One region of the Glutamicibacter soli genome, then DNA from elsewhere that is predicted to be linked to it. Evidence: riboswitches for the same ligand, from Rfam matches in the RefSeq annotation. Region 1 holds a riboswitch; each other region holds the start of a gene.
The links. Region 1 has a riboswitch for S-adenosylmethionine ahead of ACTX90_RS01420 (ABC transporter substrate-binding protein). Riboswitches for the same ligand answer to the same signal wherever they lie in the genome.
Positions count from the first base shown of each region.

Region 1 (7,024 bases):
CGTTGGCGTCGCCGAATTCGTAGCCTGCGGGATAGTCGCAGTCGATGTTCAGCCGGGTGCCCCACGCCACCGACTCGAAGCCGACGTCGGCGCTCAGCGACTGCCCGGCAACCTGCTGCAGGGCAAGCACCGGTCCGGGCGCGGCAGGGCGCAGCAGGAACGGCAGGCCGATGCCCAGGATCACGGCGACGGCGGCCGCGGCCAGCAGGAACATGCGGGTGCCGCGGCGCCGGCGCGCGGAGGCCGCGCGCCGGGCGGTCTTCTCGAACAGGTCCGCCGGGGGCTGCGGCACCAGGGCCGTCACCTCTTCCGGGTCGTGCGCGCGCGAGAGCAAGCCCGGCAGCGCGCTGAGCTCGGATACGGCGCCCTGGCAGCGTTCGCAGTTCTCCAAGTGCTCTTCGAACAGCCGGCGGTCGGCCGGCTCCAGCGCGCCCAGCACATAGGCGGCATCCCATTGGGCGAACTTCTCATGCTCGCTCATCGTGTTACTCCCCGTTCCTGGAGGGCCAGCTTCAAGGCCCTCATCCCATAATGCAGCCGGGACTTCACGGTTCCGTCCGCGATGCCCAATTCCGTTGCGATCTGCTGCGTGCTGTAGGCGCCGTAGTAGGCCAGCACCACCACCTGCCGGTGCGGTTCGCTGAGCGCAGCGAGCGCGTCATGAATGAGGATCTCGTCGAAAATCTGGTCGGCGTGATCCGCGGCGGGCTGATCAGGCAGCCGTTCGATGCTGCGTTCATGCCGTGAGCGTGCGCTGCGGGACTGGTCGATCACCAGGTTGCGGGCCACCGTGAACATCCACCCGCGGACCTCTTCCACCGGCTCGTCGAGAATCCGCGGGGAATTCCAGGCTTTGAGCAGGGTCTCCTGGACGATGTCCTCCGCCTGGTACGAGTCTCTGGTCAGCGAGAAGACATAACGCCACAGCGGCTGCGCGAATCTTTCATGCAGCAGCCGCAGGGTGGCGTCATCGCTGGTTGTCACGCGCCCCTTTCGCGGCCAGGATTTTCGGACCTGATTCTCACTCATGCAAGTTACACGAGCCAGCCGGGCTTTTTGTTCACCCCCGGGCCAAGGATATTCGCGCCGGGCCGGTGTGCGCTCGCCGGGACGGGGGCTGCCGGATTCCCGGCGCCTGCCCTAGCTGTCCAGGGCCTGCTTGATGGCCTTGCCCAGCGAGGTGGGTGCGTGGCCGATCAGCCGGGCGAGGTCCGAGCCGTGCACCTCAAGGGCGCCGTCGCGGATACGCACGTCGGTGTCCACCAGGATCTCGGCGTAAACCTTGGGAATTCCGGACTGTTCGTAGATGCCGGCCAGGGTCTGCGGGTCCAGATCCCGGTAGGTGACCTCTTGCCCGGTGGCGGCGCCGAGCGCTCCGGCCAGCTGGCCGAGCGTGAAGGGCTTGTCTCCGCCGAGCTCGTAGATGGTTCCCCCGGCAACCTGCTCATCCAGCAGGACGGCCGCTGCAGCCTCGGCGAAGTCCGCGCGGGTGGCGGCGCTGATTTTTCCCTCGCCCGCCGCGCCGAGGATCACCCCGCTGTTGAGGTAGCCCATGAGCTGGTCCGTGTAGTTCTCGGTGTACCAGCCGTTGCGCAGCAGGACATAGGGGATCCCGGATCCTGCCAGCAGGTCCTCGGTGGCCACGTGTTCGGCGGCCAGCTTCAGCTGGCCGGTGCGCGCGTTGGCGATGGATGTGTAGGCGATCAGCGACACGTCAACACGCCGGGCGGCATTGATGATGTTCTCATGCTGCGGGATCCGGTGGCCCACGTCGCTGCCGGAAATCAGCAGCAGCCTGTCGACGCCTTCGAGGGCCGCGACGAGCGTGTGCGCCGCGTTGTAGTCGGCGGCGCGGGTCTCCACGCCCTTGGCTGCCAAGGCGGCGAGTTTCTGCGGGGACCTGCCGAGCGCGACCAGGCTGCCCGCTGGGGCGCCCCGGGATAACAGCGCATCGATAACGAGGGTGCCGAGTTTTCCGGTAGCTCCGGCGACTGCGATCTTCATGAGTTTCCTCCGTTGACGGTTACCGTTGCCAACGACGTGCCGGCCGAAGGCATTCCCGCGGCCGGTGGCAGGTCGGTGCAGAACTTCCGAAAACCTAGGATGCGGCGCTCAGCTCGCTGGCGCTTGCCTTCAGCAGGTCCTCGAAGATCGCCTTGTTCCACTGGAACCCGCGCTTCGCCTCGTCCAGCACCGCTTCGGCATGCGAGGTGTTCGCCCCGAAAACATCGAGTTTGTCGCGGTAGGAATCCTTGTAGATTTTTGGCTTGTCGATGGCCTCGAACTTCCACATGTTCAATGCTTCATCGGGAATGGAATAGTGGCGGGGTACGAGCTTTCCGATGGCTAGGCCGCCGGACAGGTCTCCCAGGTAGCGCAGGTAGTGGTGGGCGACGAGGCGCGCCGGTTCCGCAGCCGAGGCGCGGATTGCCGCAACGTAGGCCTCGGTGGCCGGCAACGCCGCTGGGATCTCCTTCAACCCGTGGGCCGGCAGCAGGACATCCAGGTCTTTTGCAATCTGCCCACTGCGTTCAAGTGCCGCGTCCAAGATTTCGCCAAGTTCCGGATCCGCGGCAAGCACCCGGACTTCTTCTTCCAACGCACCGTAGATGTAGTGGTACTGGGCAATCAGCAACATGTAGTCGCGTGCCGAGCGTTCCCCGCCCATCAGCGTGGTGATGAAGTCGCTGGATTCTGCGGCGTGGTGATCTTCCTGGGTGACGCTGCGAAGCCGGGCGGAAAACTGTGTTGCGTCGGTGGCGCTCATGTTGCCCGTCTTTCTTAGCGAGATTGGAATGGCGAAATTTTTTATTAAGGCTAACCTAATTTCCGGTTTCAATCGAGGGTTGTTCCATTCTGCAGGAGACGGTGATTTCCGTGTTCACCGGACGGCGGACGCATCGGCTTGGGAAGGGCGGGCCGTGGTCGCTGATATCGCGATTTTGTCCAACCAGCTCCTTCATCCATGGAGCCGCAACAGATCTTGCTTCCTGGTGCCGAGTCAAGAATTTGTCAGAGCTGTCGACAAGAATCGTCACAAGACGCTTTGTGACGTGCAAAATGACTCGTTTCAAGAGCGTTGATAACCGTTGCTGGGTTTCATGACGTTTTACTTACGTCACGCTTGGTCATATTCAACTCCGTGTTCGACACTGAAATTGTTCAAGAAATTGGACACCACACCATCCAGAGCGACTGAGAGACCTGGCTCGTTGACGTCGCAGCAACCACCCGACATCGGGAGCGGTGCTAAGGCCAGGACCGATGGAGATTGCTAGATTTCGCAACGGTCCTTCAAGGGGAGATCTCTGCCTTCCCTCGAACTCGCTACAAGCGGATCGTTGAACATCAGGCGTAATCCTCGGGTCCAACACCGAGAGGAACACACGAAGATGCGTACTTCGCACCTGAGCTTGAAAGCAGCGGCCCTTGTCACCGTCCTAGGCCTGACGCTGACTGCCTGCGGCGGAAACTCGACAACTGCCGCCCCAGCGGAAGGCGCCCCGACCGCCTCCGGCGAACCGGTTGAAGGCGGCACCTTCACCTTCGCCGAGGTCACCCCGATCAACAACTGGCAGACCCAGGCAGCGCGCTTCTACGAGAAGGCCAACGTGCTGAACTCGGTCCTTGACCGCCTGACCTACTTCGACGTTGAATCCGGCAAGCTGGTGGGCTGGATTGCCAAGGATTTCAAGGCGAACAAGGAGCAGACGGAATTCACCTTCACCATTCGCGACGGAGTGACTTTTTCGGATGGATCCGCGCTTAATGCCGAAGCGGTCAAGCTGAATCTTGACGCGCTGGGTCTGGGCATCAAGGATGCACAGATCGCTCCAAACGTGGACTTCGGCGCCTACAAATCGGCCGAGGTCGTGGGGGAGAACCAGGTGAAGGTGACGCTGAAGCGTCCCGATGCCAACTTCCTGCGCGCTACTTCTTCGGTCGCCGCAGGCCTGGTCTCCCCGAAGACCTTGAAGCTGGACAATGCAGGCCAGTCAGCCATCGCCAAGATCGTCGGTTCCGGCCCGTTTGTCTTCGAATCGGAAAAGCCGGACGAAGAAGTGGTGTTCACCAGCCGCGACGACTACGCCTGGGCCCCGGAAACCGCCCCGAACCAGGGCGACGCATACCTTGACTCCCTCGTGGTCAAGTACCTGCCTGAAGTCGCAAGCCGCGCCGGCGCCGCCCAGTCGGGCCAGGTCGACCTGGTCCGAGGTCTGCAGCCGGTGGACGAGCAGGTACTGGCAGCCAACGGCGGCCAGGTCTTCGCCGCGCAGGGAGTGGACCTGACCACGAACCAGGCAGCAGTGCGCATCGGCTCCGGCAAGCTGGCGGACGCCAAGGTCCGCCAGGCGCTGCAGGTCGGAATCGACCGCCAAGCCATCAAGGACACTGTGCTGTCCGACAGCTACGTCGTGGCGGGATCGATCTTGAACCACAAGGCCCCGGGTTTCGTCGACCTGTCCTCTGAAATCGCCTACAACCCGGAGAAATCAAAGCAGCTCCTGGACGAAGCAGGCTGGAAGGTCGGCGCCGACGGCATCCGTGAGAAGGACGGCGAAAAGCTGGAAATCACGGTGGCCACCTCGAACAACTCGGTTGTCATCAAGCCGGCCTTCGAATTGATCGAGCAGCAGTGGCGCGACCTTGGCGTGAAGCTGGTCAACCGCGCGGCCGACAACACCTTCCTGGTCAACGCACTGGTCGACGACAAGGTCGAATTCTTCGGCACCCGCCAGTTCGCCCTCGGCGGCCTCGGCCCGGTGTACGCGCCGGCCAACAATACCCAGACCCTGAACTCCGACGAGGAACTGAACAAGCTCTTCGCCAAGGAACAGGCGGCAACCAGCGAAGAAGAGCATCTGAAGCTGGTCGAGGAAGAACAGCGTGCACTGGTGCTGGACAAGGCCCTGACGCTCGTACTGTGGGACGAGGTCCAGGTCTACGGCGCGAACGAGTCAGCCCACGTCGAGTTCACCTCCGGTACCGCCCCGATCTTCCAGGGCGCTTGGAAGAGCGAAGGCTAGGAGTCGAAGCCATGGGCGGATACATTGCCAAGCGCGTAGGCCAGGCCCTGCTGGTGATCTGGCTTGCCTACACCGCGGTATTCATCGCAGTTCAGTCGCTTCCCAACGACCCGGTGACGATTTTCCTGAACTCGGACTCGGCAGCTGATCCGGCGACTATCGCGCAGATGAAGGAGTACTACGGGTACGACCAACCGGTCATTGTCCAGTACTTCTCCCAGCTACTCGGTCTGCTGCGTGGAGATCTGGGATACTCCCTGTCCAGCGGCTCTGAAGTATCCGCCCGCATCGGCGAAGTCGCCGGTTCAACGTTGGTGCTGGCAGGCTCGGCCTTCGTTGTCGCGGTCGTTTTCGCTGTGGCGCTCACGGCCGCGGCCAGCCTGGCCCGCGGCGCCAAGCTGCGCAACCTGCTGCTGAATCTTCCGCCGCTCATGGTTTCCATCCCGGTCTTCTGGCTTGGGCTGGTGCTGCTGCAGCTGCTGGCGGTCCAGCTCGGCGTGATGTCGCTGTTCCCGGACGATTCGTTCCTCTCTCTGGCGGTGCCGATTTTCGTGCTGGCGGTGCATTTGAGCGCACCCATCGCCCAGGTGCTCATCAAGAGCGTGCAGGAAGTCAACACCCAGCCATTCGTGGACGTGCTGCGGGCCAAGGGCGCCAGCGAATCGTGGATTTTCTACCGCCATACGCTGAAGAACGCCGCGCCCGCCGCGCTGTCCATTGCCGGCATCACCATCGGAACGCTGCTTGCCGGGTCGGTGATCACCGAAACCGTTTTCGCCCGTGCAGGGTTGGGCCAGCTGATTCTCCAGTCGGTCACCGTCCAGGACATCCCGCTGGTCCAGGGGCTGGTCCTGCTGACCGCCGTCGTGTTCACAACAGTCAACCTGCTGGTTGACCTCATCCATCCGAAGCTCGATCCGCGTATCATCACCGCCCGCTCCGGTTCGCCCCGCGCGCTTGCGGCCTAGGGAAGGAAAAGTCCATGAGCCTTCTGGCAGACAACGTCGATACGACCGCCGCACCCCTGGCCGCTTCCGAACAGCCGGTTGCGCGGACCTCGGGATCCTCCGCGGCGCGGCGCCGGCTGGCGCGGTGGTGGGTCCTGGTTCCGCTGGCCATCGTGCTGTTGTGGGCCTTGGTTCCCTCGCTGTTCACCGGCCACGACCCGATCACCGGAGTGCCGGCGGACAAGCTCCTGGCTCCAAGCTCCGAGCACCTGTTCGGCACCGATCACCTGGGACGCGATGTCTTCTCCCGAGTTGTGTACGGAACCCGGCAGACGCTGCTCACCGCGGGGCTTGCCTGCCTGATCGGCAGCATTGTCGGTTCGATCCTCGGGCTGCTTGCCGGAACCGCCGGCAGGTTTGCCGATAGCGCAGCCATGCGCCTGGTGGATGTCATCCTGGCAGTCCCGGCGTTCCTGATCGCCCTGATCCTGGTGACAGCGACCGAACCCGGCCCGCTGTCGCTGGGACTCGGTGTCGGCATCGCTTCCATTGCGGCCTTCGCACGGCTGGTGCGCACCGAGGTGCTCCGGGTCCGTTCCCGGGACTTCGTGCAGGCCGCGCTGATGAGCGGGGGCGGATACTTCACCGTTCTGCGCCGACATATCATTCCACACGTGATCGGGCCAGTGCTCTCGCTGCTGGCCGTTGACCTCGGCGCGGCAATCCTGGCGATCTCGGGGCTCGGTTTCCTCGGCTTCGGTTCCCCGCCGCCGACCCCGGAGTGGGGTCTGCTGATCTCCGAGGGACGGCAGTACCTTTCTGTCGCCTGGTGGCTCACCACCCTTCCCGGCCTGGTCATCGTTGCCGCAGTGATGCTGATGGCCACCTTGGGGCGAGCCGTCAACAAAGCCTTCCGCTTCTAGCGCCGTACCCGGTTGAAAGGAGAGATCCATGAATGCCCCACAGAATACCGCCAATCCGGTGATCCGGATTGAAGACCTCACGGTTCAGTACGCGCAGGGAACCATCGCCGCGGACAACATCAACCTC
Region 1 covers NZ_CM125969.1:279,441-286,464, forward strand. The annotation lists gene ACTX90_RS01400 (anti-sigma factor family protein) at 1-481, opposite strand, end outside; gene ACTX90_RS01405 (sigma-70 family RNA polymerase sigma factor) at 478-984, opposite strand; gene ACTX90_RS01410 (SDR family oxidoreductase) at 1,141-2,004, opposite strand; gene ACTX90_RS01415 (biliverdin-producing heme oxygenase) at 2,099-2,767, opposite strand; SAM riboswitch class I at 3,180-3,271, shown strand; gene ACTX90_RS01420 (ABC transporter substrate-binding protein) at 3,393-5,027, shown strand; gene ACTX90_RS01425 (ABC transporter permease) at 5,039-5,995, shown strand; gene ACTX90_RS01430 (ABC transporter permease) at 6,010-6,897, shown strand; gene ACTX90_RS01435 (ABC transporter ATP-binding protein) at 6,926-7,024, shown strand, end outside.

Region 2 (7,024 bases), 640 kb from region 1:
CCTCGGGCCCCCTCGGACACAGCCCAGCGACCTTCTGGTCGACGCCGAGAACCTGCGGACCCTGGGCGCGGTGCCCGCGCTGGTTCCGGCTGCCGGACTTCGCGAGCTCTGGAACGAGGACATGGCGCTGTCGGCGGCCAGAGCACCGGAAGCGTACTGCCGTTCGCTGGCCCGGCGCACGGCCCAGATCAGTGAGGAGCATGCGTTCACGCTGCTGGCGCTGGCCGCCAGTTCGACGCAGTCCGAAGCCATCGCAAGGCTCACGGTCCACCGCAATACGCTGATCCAACGAATGGACCGGATCAAGCAGGTCACCGGCAGCGACCCGCGGGTTCCCGGCGAGCTGATGGCCTTGCTCAACTCCATCTACGCCCGGGTCCGGCTGGGCGAAATGCACATATTCCAGTATTCGAAGCAGCTGAAGTATGGGCTTCGGCCTATAGGACTTGTGGAGGAATCTCCATAGGGTTAATGCATGACCTCAACACCGAACTCTTCGCCGGCCACTGGGTTGCAAATCGCCGTGGTGCCGGATTCCTTCAAAGGCAGCGCTCGCGCCAGCGAGGTCGCCGAAGCCATCAGGACCGGATTCCTCGCAGGTGCCGGCAGCCTGGGCCGTGAAATCTCCGTGACCGCGGTGCCCTTCGCCGACGGAGGCGAGGGAACCCTGGAAGCGCTGATCGACGCGTGGGGCACCGAACCGGTTCCGGTGCAAACCGCTGATGCCTTAGGCAGACCGGTGCAATCACGGCTGGGGCTGTCTGCCGACGGGAAGATCGCGGTGGTCGAAGCAGCCGAAGCAGCCGGCCTGCCGCAGGTCGCCGATGCGCCGCGCCAGCCGCTGTCGGCCACCACCTACGGGCTCGGCGCGCTGGTATCCAAGGCGCTGGACCTCGGGGCCGAGCAAATCATCCTCTGCCTGGGCGGCTCCGCGACCACCGACGGCGGCACCGGTTTGCTTTCCGCTCTGGGCGCCAAGTTCCTCGACGCCGACGGCAACCAGCTGCAATCGGGAGGCGGCCCGTTGAACGAGCTGCACAGCATCGATGTCAGCGGGCTGGATCCGCGCGCCGCCGGGGTAGTGTGGCAGATCGCTTGCGATGTCACCAACCCGCTATTGGGCGAGAACGGCGCCGCAGCGATCTTCGGGCCGCAAAAGGGTGCTTCCCTGAAGGATGTCGCAACCCTCGACGCCGGGCTGGGCCGGCTGGCCGATGTGCTGGAAACCGCCACCGGCCGGGTGCTGCGCGACCGAGAAGGCATGGGCGCCGCCGGAGGCCTGGCCTTCAGCCTGGGCAGCTACTTCGCGGTCGACCTGGTCCCCGGGTGGGAGCTGGTCGCCCGGGTGCTGGACGCCCACCGCATCATGGGCGGCGCGGATCTGGTCATCACCGGCGAGGGCCGGCTGGACTCGCAGTCCCTGCAGGGCAAGGTGGTATCCGGGGTACTGCAGGCCGCCGGGGGAGACGTTATCGTGATCGCCGGATCGGTCAGCCTGGAAGACCAGGTTTTGGCCGACGCCGGAATCCTCGCGGCCTACTCGATCGCTCCGGGCCCGGCGAGTTTGGCCGAGCTGTCCGCCGACGCGCTGAAGCTGCTGGAGCGCACCGCGTTCAGCGTCGCACGGACCTACCTGCGCTGAAGCGCTCGCTGTCGCTTTGCGCAAAACCCTTGCCACCGTCGAGGACCGATGCCTAGCGTGGGAGGCAGCGCGGCAACCGCCGCGACCTTCGTCGGAGAAAGGGCCAGCATGGCAACCGTGAAAGTCGGAGAAGAGAACACCACCGATATCGAGCTGTACTACGAGGACCACGGCTCCGGGCAGCCGGTGGTGCTGATCCACGGCTACCCGCTGGACGGATCCTCCTGGGAGCTGCAGACCGCGGCGCTGCTCGGCGCCGGCTACCGGGTCATCACCTACGACCGCCGCGGCTTCGGCAAGAGCTCCAAGGCGGCCGTCGGCTACGACTACGACACCTTCGCCGCCGACCTGCACACGCTGCTGGAAACGCTTGACGTGAAGGACGCAGTGCTGGTGGGCTTCTCCATGGGCACCGGCGAGGTAGCCCGCTACCTGTCCACCTACGGCTCGGCCCGCGTCGCGAAGGCCGCCTTCCTCGGCTCGCTGGAACCGTTCATCCTGCAAACCGATGACAACCCCGAGGGTGTGCCGCAGGATGCGCTGGACCCGATGGCCGAGGCCGCCAAAACCGACCGCTACGCGTTCTTCAGCAGCTTCTTCGAGAACTTCTTCAACACCGAGACCTTCCTGGGCAACCGGCTGAGCGAAGAGGCGCTGGCCGCGAACAAGGCCCTGGCCTATGCCGCCTCGCCCTACGCCTCGGTCGCGGCCCAGTACACCTGGACCACCGACTTCCGCGCCGACATCCCGAAGATCGACGTGCCCGCGCTGATCGTGCACGGCACCGCCGACCGGATCCTGCCCGTGGACGTCACCGGCCGGCGCTTCGCCGAGGCGCTGCCCGCCGCCGAGTACCACGAGGTGGATGGCGCCCCGCACGGGCTGTTGTGGACCCACGCCAAGGAGGTCAACGACCTGCTGCTCGGCTTCCTCTCCCGCTAGCAGCAAGGCCCGCCGGGCCCGGGCACTGCGTGCGCCAATATGACGTCGTGCGACGGCTGGATGCTGCCGCGCGCCGTCGCGATCTGGGCCCGGCGCGGGTTCCAAACTCCCAATATGACGCAGTTTTGCGGTGCGTTCCGCCGCGTGACGGGGCGGTTCCCTCCGGCTTCGGCGGCGTGCTTGAATCGGTGCACACCATCCAGAGCGGCTGAGAGACCTGGCTCCGCGACGCCGCAGCAAGCCTGCAATCCGCAGGGAGTGCTAACGCCAGGTTCGATGGAGCCCGGGCCGCGTCCCGGTATCCCTCGGAAGTCCAATTCCAAGGAGCCCGATCATGACCGTCACCGCATTGCCCCGCGTCCCGTACACCGGCACCGCCAGCGAGGCCGAACTGGAGCGCTGGCGCGCCGTCGCCCGCCAGGTTGCCGGCACCCTGGCCGCCGACGCGCTGGCCCGCGACCGCGCCAACGCGCAGCCCTTCGCCGAGGTGAAGCTGCTGCGCGAGGCAGGGCTGCTGGAGCTGCTGGTCCCTGCCGAGTTCGGCGGAGCCGGCGGGCACTTCGAGACCGCCTTCGAGGTCATCCGCATCCTGGCCGCCGCCGACGGGTCGATCTCCCAGCTGCTGGCCTACCACTACATCAACCAGTCTTCCATCGCGTTCTACGCCCCGGCCGAGGCGCAGGCCGACTGGTGGCGGCGCACCGTGGAGGGAAGCTGGCTGTGGGGCGACTCGGTCAACCCGGTGGACCCGAACCTGGTGCTGACCCGCGAGGGCGATGGCTACCGGCTGAACGGGGCCAAGCGCTTCTCCACCGGCTCCGGGGTGGGCGAGGTCATCGTCGTCAACGCCCAGGTCGAAGGCACCGGCGAGCTGCTGGCCTTCGTGGTCCCGCGCGATGCGCAGGGGCTGGAGATCGTCGACGACTGGGACTATCTGGGCCAGCGGCTGAGCGCCTCGAACTCGCTGGTGTACCGCAACGTGCGCATCGAGCCGTCCGACGTGCTGGGCCCGGTCACCGACGAGCCGGTGGCCACCCTGCTCACCCCGGGCATCCAGCTGGCCTTCGCGAACTTCTACCTGGGCATCGCGGAGGGCGCGCTGGCGCGGGGCCGGCAGATTCTGCTGGGGCGCACCAACGCCTGGTTCCTCTCGCAGGCCGAAACCTATTCGCAGGACGTCGTCTTCCAGCGCACCGTGGGGGAGCTGAAGGCCCGCACTGCCGCGGTGGCCGCGCTGGCGGAGAAGCTGGGCCGCCGCTTCGATCAGGTGCTGGGCGGGGCAGTCAGCCAGCCGCAGCGCGCCGAGTTGGCGGTGGCGATCGCGGAGCTGAAGGTCGTGGCCAGCGAGGCCGGCGTGGAGGTCGCCAACCGCATCTTCGAGGTCACCGGATCCTCCTCCACCAAGAGCGACGTCGGGCTTGACCTGTTCTGGCGCAACGTGCGCACGCACTCGCTGCACGACCCGGTGGACTACAAGAAGATCGAGGTCGGCGCCTACTTCCTGCGCGGCGAATCGCAGCCGCTCTCGCTGTACACCTAGACACTGGACGCCTACGCCACCCTGCCTGCAACACCGATTGGAACACCAGATGATCGCCCTGTCCACATCCCGCCTGGCGGGGCTGCGCGAACGCTTCGCCCCGCACTTCCAGGCCATCGCCGACGGCGCCGCCGACCGCGACCGCACCGGCGAACTGCCCTACCGCGAGGTCGCCGACCTCGCCGCCGCCGGTTTCGGCGCGATCCGCGTCCCGGAATCCCACGGCGGCGCCGGCGCCACCTTGCCCGAGCTGTTCGAACTGCTCACCGACCTGGCCGCCGCCGACTCCAACATCGCCCAGGCGCTGCGCGCGCACTTCGCGTTCGTGGAGGACCGGCTGGTCGCCGCCCCGGGTCCGGCGCGCGATACCTGGCTGGCCCGCTTCGCCGCCGGCCAGCTGGCCGGCAACTCCTGGACGGAGGTCGGAGCGGTGACAGTGGGCGAGGTGGCCACCAAGGTCAGCCCTGACGGTTCCGGCGGCTTCACGATCACCGGCGCCAAGTACTACTCCACCGGATCGATCTTCGCCGACTGGCTTGACACCTACGCGCAGCGCACCGACACCGGAACCCGCGTCATCGCCGCGGTCTCCCGACACCAGCCGGGCGTGGCCCTGGCCGACGACTGGGACGGCTTCGGCCAGCGCACCACCGGCACCGGCACCTCCACCTTCACCGGCGCGGCGGTGGAGGAGCTGATCGAGTTCGACACCCGCTTCAAGTACCAGACCGCGTTCTACCAGCAGGTGCTGCTGGCGGTGCTCGCCGGCTCCGCCAAGGCCGCCGAACGCGAGTTCGCCGCGCAGCTGGCGGCCCGCAAGCGCACCTTCAGCCACGCCGCGGCCAACATCGCCGGGCAGGATCCGCAGCTGCTGCAGGTCATCGGCGAGGTCTCCGCGGCCGCCTTCGCCGCGGCGGCCACCGTGGAACGCGTCTCCCACGCCCTGCAGGGCGCCTACGAGTCGGCGATCGCGCTGCACTCCGGCGGCTCGATCCAGGAGGACGAGGCCGCCAACGACGCGGCCGAGCTCGCCTCCGCCCAGGGTCAGGTGGTGCTGACCCCGCTGGTGCTCACCGCGCTCACCCACGCCTTCGACGCGCTGGCCGCCTCCGCCACCAGCGTGTCCAAGAACCTCGACCGCCACTGGCGCAACGCCCGCACCGCCGGCAACCACAATCCGTGGGTGTTCAAGGCGCGGCTGATCGGCGACCTCGCGGTCAACGGCACGCAGCTGCCGCGCGTCTGGGCGATCGGCGCCTCGAAGTAATCCACAATCCGCAGCTGCGGCGGCCGGCCCTCCCGGCGCCCGCCGCACGCTGGGGACATGCAGACCTCCACAAGCACCGAAGCGGTCGGGAAACTGGCCGAGGCCCGCAGCCTCATCGCAGCGGCCTGGGCGGACGTGGCCGACGCGGACCTCCCCGCCGGCCACGCCGCCTACTTCGCGCTGCTTGTCGAACAGCTGGGCCAGGAGTTCGCCCGCGCCCAGCTCTTCGCCGCCGACCTGCTGCGCCGCACCGGCGCCCACCAGCTGGACGCCGACTCCTTCCAGGCCATCGCCGACGCCGGCGAGCACCCCTCCGCCGAGGACCTCGCCCGCGCTGCCGGGCGCACCACCATGGGCCGCACCCCCTACAAGAACACCGCCGGGCTGCTGCACAACTGGCTGGGCATCCCGCTGGGCACCGCCCGCGACCGCCTGGCCCAGACCGACTGCCTCATCGCCCAGGTCACCACCGCCGGGCACCGCGCCGCGCCGCTGCTGCCCCAGTTGGCCGCCGAATTCACCGCCCCGCGCTCCGACCCGCGTCTGGTGCTTTCCGCCTCCCGGCTGATCCACGGCGCCCAGAAGGACTTCGGCCCCGGCCCCGCCGGGCAGAAAGCGCGCGCCAACATCCAGGCGGAGGCCGTCGCGCTGATCCGCGAACAGCCCGCAACCGCCCGCAAGCACGTCGCCGACCTGATCCACCAGCTCAAGTACGGCAAGCGGCCGCTGGGCGCGCTGCTCTCCGAGATCGGCTTGTTCAAGCTCGGCCGCCGCAAGGGGCTGGAACACTACCTGCTGCGGGTGCTGCCCTCGCAGGCCGAAGTGGTCGACGCGCACTTGCGCAAGGTGGACAACCCCAAAACCGAGACCGGCAACCGCGAAGAACTCCACCGCCAGGCCGCCGAGGACCTGGCCGCTGAAAACGGCGACCCCGCCCCGCCGGACTGGGACGATTCCGAGACCATGCCGGATTGGGCGCAGGACCCCAAGGAAGCCGACGACGCGGCCGCTGAAGAGCCGGACCACGAAGATCTGGATACAGGCCGCACTGATCATGAAGGCTTCGACGTCGACAGAGAAACCGCCGAGGACACACCGCCGGCAGACCCTGAAGCCGCCGAGCTGCTGGTTCCCTTCGAGGACATGCGGCCCGAACTGCGCCACCTGATGGGCCTGCTTGCGACGCTAAGATCCGCCGGAACCGGCAAACGCCGAGGCTCTGCCACCGAGGTCGGCATCATCATCGACTACGACAAGATGGTCGAAACGGGGCAGGACTTCGCGGTGACCATCACGGGCAAGCCGATTTCCGCAGGCGAAGCCAGGGCCGCGGTCTGCAATGCCGGCATCTACCCGGTGGTGCTGAACGGGCGCGACCGGATCCTCAACCTCGGTCGCTCGCAGCGGCTGTTTTCCAAGAGCCAGGCCAAGGCCCTGCGCACCGCACGACGCGGCTGCGCCTTCCCGGGGTGCACCATGCCCGCCGAACGCTGCGAACTCGACCATTTGGACGCATGGGAAAAGGGAGGCCGGACGGACATCGACCGCGGCGACCTCTACTGCACGGTGCACCACATCGGGCGCCACTGCGGCTTGTTCCATGCAGTCAAGGTCGAAGGCAGCAGGCCCATGG
Region 2 covers NZ_CM125969.1:3,497,941-3,504,964, reverse strand. The annotation lists gene ACTX90_RS16590 (sugar diacid recognition domain-containing protein) at 1-466, shown strand, start outside; gene ACTX90_RS16585 (glycerate kinase) at 476-1,642, shown strand; gene ACTX90_RS16580 (alpha/beta fold hydrolase) at 1,751-2,584, shown strand; SAM riboswitch class I at 2,777-2,867, shown strand; gene ACTX90_RS16575 (acyl-CoA dehydrogenase family protein) at 2,919-4,124, shown strand; gene ACTX90_RS16570 (acyl-CoA dehydrogenase family protein) at 4,174-5,391, shown strand; gene ACTX90_RS16565 (HNH endonuclease signature motif containing protein) at 5,449-7,024, shown strand, end outside.
Region 2: it holds a riboswitch for S-adenosylmethionine, as region 1 does, so the genes downstream of both, ACTX90_RS16575 (acyl-CoA dehydrogenase family protein) here and ACTX90_RS01420 (ABC transporter substrate-binding protein) in region 1, are expected to answer to the same signal.

Region 3 (7,024 bases), 780 kb from region 1:
AGTTCTGGACCAACACGGATCTGAACCAGGGCCGCGAAACCAGCGTCCACAACCGCAACGTCTTCGCCGTTGCCGACTCGGACGAGTGGGACGACAAGGCGCACGATCCCGGCCAGTTCGACTCCACCCTGATCAGTCCGGAGTACAAGGTCAAGGGCGGCCAGAGCGCCACCCTGAGCTTCGCTTCGAACTACAAGATCGACGGCCCGCAGTCCGGCGAAGTCTTCGTCAGCTTCGACGGGGGCGAGCCGGTATTGGTGAAGTCCTACGACAAGAACTACAACGGCGTGGAGAGCATCGCCATCGATGTTCCGAAGAAAGCGAAGAAAGCACAGGTCTCCTTCCGCTACACCGGCACCAATTCCGCATTCTGGTCCATCGACCAGGTCTCGCTGAAGAAGTAGCCAGCGGCCGCGAACGCATGGAACTAAGTGATAGTAAGGAATTTCCTTACTATCACTTAGCGGTTAAGTGATAGTAAGGTGGATCAGTAACTATCACTTAGGAAGTGCGAAACCATGGAGTCCAAAGAGAGCAACAGCTTCGTGGAGATTCCTGCGCTTGGCTCGGAAACACATCACTGGCGGCCGCAACAACCCCAAATCTTTTCAAATGCACAAGTCTCCAGGCAGACAGGCGAATACCAATCGGCAGTGGTTCCATCGATCGCCAACTGGTCACCCGATTTTTCATCATCCCTGATGTCCGAACTCGAGGAAGCAAACGATGCATTGCGTCTCTTCGATGCCTATACGTTCTTATTGCTGGGGCAAGAGAACCCTGCGCTCGCACCCATGTCGAGCATTCTCTTGCGCACGGAAAGTGCCTCCAGCAGCCAGATCGAGCAGCTTTCCACCTCCGCCCGGCAACTTGCGCTCTGGGAAATCAACGAAAGTGAAAAATCCAATGCTCGCACGGTAATCGGCAACGTACGCGCAATGGAAGCCGCATTACAGCTCTCGGAAGAACTCAACGTCACCAGCATCTTGTCCATGCATCACGAATTGTTGCGGCATCAAGACGACCTTGTCGAAGAAGCAGGAAAATTCCGGCAAGAACTCGTATGGATCGGTGGCAAAGATTCCGCCGGCCCCCGTGGCGCCAGCTATATCGCGCCCCAGCATGAACTGATCGCGGGGGCATTGGCTGATCTTGAAACGTTCATTCACCGTCAAGACCTGCCTGCCCTCATCCAGGTTGCCATCGCGCACGCCCATTTCGAGAGCATCCATCCCTTTGTCGACGGGAACGGCAGAACTGGACGGGCCCTTGCCCACGCAATGCTCCGCCATCGCAAGGTGACCACTCATTCGACCGCGCCCATTTCAGCAGGCATCCTGCGGGATACCACCGGTTATTTCGATGCACTCACCGCCTATCGGCAGGGAAACGCCTACGGAATCATCAAGATCTTCATCGATGCTTCGATCTACGCAGCGACAACGGGGCAAGTGCTGTTGCTGGCTCTGGCAGATGCATTGGAAGATTCACGCAGGCAGCTGGATGGACTCCGGTCGAATTCGACTGCGTTCAAGGTACTACCGCTGCTGATAGCGCAACCCGTCGTCAACGCCAGCTACTTGAAGAACGCCCTGAGCGTTACCGACGCAGTCGCTCATCGCGCCATCGCAACCTTGAGCGATCGCGGGGTCCTGAAAGAGAAGTCTGGTTTGCGCAGAAACCGCGTCTGGCAGCACGACCGAATCCTGAAGATTCTGGATGACTATGGGGCCACGATTCGCCGGGACTCGGTGCGCTAGGCGCAGGCACCCGCTCTGGCCAAGCACTCCGAGCAGGCTGGCTGACTGCCTGTAATTTTCGTACCCACTAGGAGACTTTCACTGCTAGGCTCTGCTCATGGATGCAGAATTACGTGCCTTTATGATGTCCTTCAACAAGCTGGCGGACCTCGCTGAAGAATTCCGCCAGAAGCCCAATGGTGCTCAGCTGGCACCCGTGTTGGAAAAACATCTGAAAGTTTCGCCTAGCTCGCTTCCGCTGATCACCGAGGCTTTCGGCTCCCACCGGCTCGCGGATGCGAATATCGTTCTCGACCGCATTGCCGGCAGTGATCCCTCCGCCAAGATCGTCGGTATCGCCGGGCAGCAAAGGTACCATGCGGATCTGGCCGATCTGCTGATGCCGGAGAACCACATGGGTATTGTGGGTGAGCCTTCCTACGCTTCACTTGCCGTGGGCCCGGACCAGCAGCGTCGATTCCTGACACTGGGAATCCACCTCTTCCATTACCACTCCAGCCCGCTGGCAGTTTTGATCCGGAAGGCCAATCCGGAGTACGGGAAGCCCGAAGCTGCATTGGAGATCCTGTCCCCCGACGAACAGGTGACCGACGCATTCCTCAAGGAATTTCGCAACGGGTTGCGCACCTCGAGCATCTTCAAGGGCCAGGTCATCTCGTTCAAGGGCAACGAGTACCAGGAATCGAACGCCGGAGTCGCCTTCCACCGGCGCGAACCCTTCCCGCGCGAACAGCTCGTGCTGCCCGACGGCCTGCGTGAACGCATTGAGGAACAAGTCCTCGGCGTCGGAACCCACCGCGATGTCCTGACTGCGCTCGGTGCGCATCTCAAACGCGGTGTCCTGCTCTACGGCCCGCCGGGCACCGGGAAAACCCACACCGTCAGGTATCTGGCCTCGGCGGCTGAAGACCACACTGTCATCCTGCTCAACGGCGATTCGTTGGCCTACATCTCCCAAGCCGCCGCCATGGCGCGGGCGCTGCAGCCATCGATCGTCGTACTGGAAGATTGTGACCTGATCGCCGAAGACCGCAGCTTCAGCCACGGCCCCCAGCCGCTGCTTTTCGAAGTCCTCGACACCATGGACGGCCTGGAACCGGACGCGGACGTCACCTTCCTGCTGACCACGAACCGCGTGGATTCCCTGGAGCGCGCCTTGGTGCAGCGCCCCGGGCGCATCGATCTTGCAGTGGAGATTCCACGCCCGGATCTCGAAGGACGTATTGCCCTGCTCGAACTATACGCAGCCAAGCTGAAGCCCAGCTCCGACACCGTGCAACAGCTTGCGCACCTTGTCGATGGAACGACTGCCTCGTTCACCAGGGAATTGGTTCGCCGATCCATCCTCAACGCGGCAGTCGCGAACCAGGCTCCGGGTGACGCCCATCTGCTCGAAGCCGCCGCGGAGCTTATGGGCGATGCGGCCACTCTCACGCGAAACTTCCTCGGGGGAACCAACGACCCGGATCTTGACGAGCCGGAAGAATTCAGCGAAGACGCATCCTTCGGATGGTTCCCCGGGGTGGCAGGGAGCTACGAAGCGCCCAGCGGATTTGGACAAGATCCGGAAGCTGAACAGGACGGCGGCAGCAAGGGGTTGTAGGCCGCGCCTTCCTCCTTGCCGGGGAGGAATATCCCCCTGCTGCGCCAGCGCACCGCATCGTTGCCGCTTGAAGGCGTTCCTGCCGTGGGGCGATTCAGTTGGTGATCCCTTGATGGAGCGGGTCACCGTAAATAAACTGCTGAAGCGCGGCAGATGGCCGGCCGAAGAGCAACCGTTGCGGAAACTCCGCCCATTCCTCCGGTTCCAGCTGCACAACATGCGCCGGGTAGCAGCGGTCCACCAGAACCGCCCCACCCCGCTCATCGCGTTGCAGTTCCTTGTAGAGCTGCCCTGCCCTCGGGTTGGGCGCCAAGATGCCCAGCCGTCTCATCCGATCTTCGAGGCGAAGCAGGTCCTCCGGACTCTTGCAACGCCGACGTGCGTGCGCTGCTGCTTCCCTGATTCCCAAACTGACGGCCCAATACAGTTCAGGTGTGAAGCCTGCGGCGATCCAGCGGAGGATGTAGTTCTGCAGGTGTTCCGGCGTCTCGCTGAGCTTGCCGCTGGCGAATTCCCCGCTGCGGGTTGCCTGCCGGTAAGCCGACTGCTCGACCGGACGTTCTCCGAAAAATGGGTAGTCCATGACCACGCTGTTCCACAGCCGTTCCTGCAGGGTGCCTTCTGGGTGATTGATCGAGAATTCTGGGTTCTGCATTGTTGTTCGCTCCTGCTCAGGGAGCCGGCCGAGCACCTATTGTGCCGGACTGGCCCACCGACTTACCCGGGACTTTTGTCCGGGTCGGTTCTTCCCCTGGGGCACCCCGCTCGATGAGGAGGGTTGCCGTGCGACCAGCCAGGTACTTTGCGTCGCAGCTCTTGAACTTGGAATCCAGCCTAACCCGCAGCTACCGACAGTATGGCCGCGGCGCCGGATACAGCAGATCCGGTGCCCATGCCTTCACAGGTACGGACACCGGATCAGCCATCGACTCTGGTGGACAAGTCCACCTTTGACTGCAGTTCGCTCGGTGCTAGCGGTCGACCTCGGTGCAGATGCAGAAGCGATTGCCCTGGGCGTCGGTGATGACGGTGAAGGACGGCACGGCATCGCCGTCGGAGTGGGCGCCAACTTCTTCCAGCTTCGTGAGCACCGGACCGCTTTCCGAATACGGAACCCACACGTCCAAGTGCAGCCGGTTCGTATTGGGAGTGTCGGTTTTCTGGAACCAGATCGCCGGGCCGCGACCGTGGGGATCGGCGATGCTGCCGTCCTCCAGCGACTTGTACCCAAGCCCGGCGGCCCATTGCTCCGCGATCTCCTGGGGCTTGTCGGTGTCGATGGCAATCTCCACTGCGCGGATCAGGTCGACGCGGGGTTTGGCCCTGAGGGCCGCGGCCCGCTCGGAGATCTTGCTGGCCAGCGCAATGTCGCGGGTGGTGACCTGGCCGCCGGCGTCATGGGAGGTGGTTGTCACGAACACGCGGTTGTAGCGCCAGTCCACGTCGGGGTGGTGGTTGTCCATCTCTGCGGCGCTTGCGATATCGCTGAAAAGCTCGATCGCGGCCGCGGAGGTCTTGGTCTCGAAAACCGCGGCAATGGCTCCGGGGATCTGGCGCCACTGCGGCATCCCCTGGAGGTATTCGTTGAGCTGGTCTTGGGCAATTACGTCCTGTGCAGGCATGCGTTTCTCCTTTCTCCGGCAACCTTCCCACCCGAGGGGGCGAAGTTCAATGGACCTGCGCAGACTGCCAGAAACAACGGACGGTTGCGGCGTACTGGATAACTGCTGTGAACATCCGTCTTCCGTGGAGAGCGGCACCGGCCGCGGCTAATCTCGGCAAATATGGGCACAAGGAGTTTTGATGACTAATATTCACAACGCCAAGGTCTCTGATTCAACGTTGGACGATGTCATTGACGAGACTGCTCACCGCACGCGACGCATCGTGAGCCGGATCATCATCCTCATCGTCGCAGCCATCGTCGCGGCCGCGGCGCTTGGAGCGTTCGATGTGGAATCCAGCACCGACCAGTCCGAGGACCGTATGCAAGTCCACGTGCGCCACCCGTTGGTGGCGCGGGCAGGCAATGAGGTCGAGCTGGAAATACTTGTCAGTTCCGACGAACCGCTGCCCGATACCTGTAAGCTGCGCCTCGCCGAGGACTACCTGTTGTTCTTCGAGGACTTGGCGGTCTTCCCGGACCCGGAATCGCAAAGTTCCGACGCGGCCGGTGCGGTGGAATTCGAGGTTGCTCCCCAACCCGGGGCCACGCAAATGCTGGTTCGCATCACAGGCCGGGCCTCTGACCAGTGGGACTTGCGCACCGACGGGAACCTCGAGGTCGAAGTCGGCGCTTCCACCGTCAACGTACCGTTCACCACCTGGAGGGTTCCCTAATGGAAATTGTCATTCGCGCCGCCATCGCCTTCGTGGTCCTGTGGCTGGTGACCCGTGCCGCAGGCCGTTCCACCCTGGGCGAGCTGAGCTCGTTCGAGTTGATCCTGTTCGTCGCCCTCGGGGACCTGGTGCAGCAGGGCATCACCATGGAAGACCGGTCGCTGACTGGAAGCCTATTGGCCGCGCTCACCATGATCGTCCTGGCAGTGGTCCTGTCCTATGCCAATATGCGCTGGCCCAGGATCGGAAAACTCACCCTGGGCCGGCCCATCGTGCTCGTGCGTGACGGCGTGATCGACCGGCGGGCATTGAGCGGGGAACGCATCGGCCTCGACGAGTTGAGCATGCTGGCACGCCATGCGGGGATCGAGGAATACAGCTCGATCAGGCTCGCCATCCTGGAGTCCAACGGAAAGGTCTCCTTCTTCACCAAGGAAGCAGAGGCCAAGCCATGAGCGTCAATACCGAAAGCAAGTTGAAGAAGGGCATCACCGGCCCCCTGCTGTACCTGTTCATCCTCGGCGACATCCTGGGAGCCGGCGTGTACGCGCTGGTGGGCGAGGTGGCCGCGGAAGCAGGCGGAGCCATTTGGGCCCCGTTGCTCGTCGCCTTGATTCTGGCGCTGCTCACGGCCACCTCCTATGCGGAGCTGGTCACGAAATATCCCAGGGCGGGCGGTGCGGCCATTTTCGCCGAGCGGGCCTTCAAAAAACCTGTGGTGTCCTTCCTTGTGGGCTTCTCCATGCTGGCGGCCGGCGTCACCAGTGCGGCGGGCTTGAGCATTGCATTTGCCGGGGACTATCTTTCGGTGTTCTTCGATGCACCCGCCATTCCTGTCGCAATAGCCTTCCTGGGTTTGGTCGCGCTATTGAATGCACGCGGCATCAAGGAATCGGTGCGGGCGAATGTCGGGATGACGGCAATCGAACTGTCGGGATTGCTGCTGGTGATCGTCGTGGCGGCCATATTCCTGGGCGACGGCAACGGGGACGCGTCACGTCTGGCCCAGTTCCCCGAAGACACCACGCCGGTTGCCGCGATCTTCGCGGGCTCGCTGTTGGCCTACTACTCTTTTGTCGGATTCGAGGTCTCCGCCAACGTCGCGGAGGAAGTCGTGGACGTGCCGCGGGTCTACCCCCGGGCGCTGTTCGCCGCACTGCTCACCGCCGGAGTGGTCTACTTAGCGCTTGGCGTGCTCACCTCGATCGCCATGGATCCCAAGGAGCTGGCAGGATCTTCCAGCCCCCTGCTGGATGTCGTGCAGGCCACCGGGGTCGGGATCCCCAGCTGGCTGTTCAGCCTGGTAGCCCTGGTGGCGGTG
Region 3 covers NZ_CM125969.1:3,353,743-3,360,766, forward strand. The annotation lists gene ACTX90_RS15900 (alkaline phosphatase family protein) at 1-404, shown strand, start outside; gene ACTX90_RS15905 (Fic family protein) at 519-1,760, shown strand; gene ACTX90_RS15910 (AAA family ATPase) at 1,858-3,363, shown strand; gene ACTX90_RS15915 (hypothetical protein) at 3,458-4,018, opposite strand; SAM riboswitch class IV at 4,072-4,185, opposite strand; gene ACTX90_RS15920 (4a-hydroxytetrahydrobiopterin dehydratase) at 4,335-4,985, opposite strand; gene ACTX90_RS15925 (hypothetical protein) at 5,167-5,703, shown strand; gene ACTX90_RS15930 (DUF421 domain-containing protein) at 5,703-6,158, shown strand; gene ACTX90_RS15935 (APC family permease) at 6,155-7,024, shown strand, end outside.
Region 3: it holds a riboswitch for S-adenosylmethionine, as region 1 does, so the genes downstream of both, ACTX90_RS15915 (hypothetical protein) here and ACTX90_RS01420 (ABC transporter substrate-binding protein) in region 1, are expected to answer to the same signal.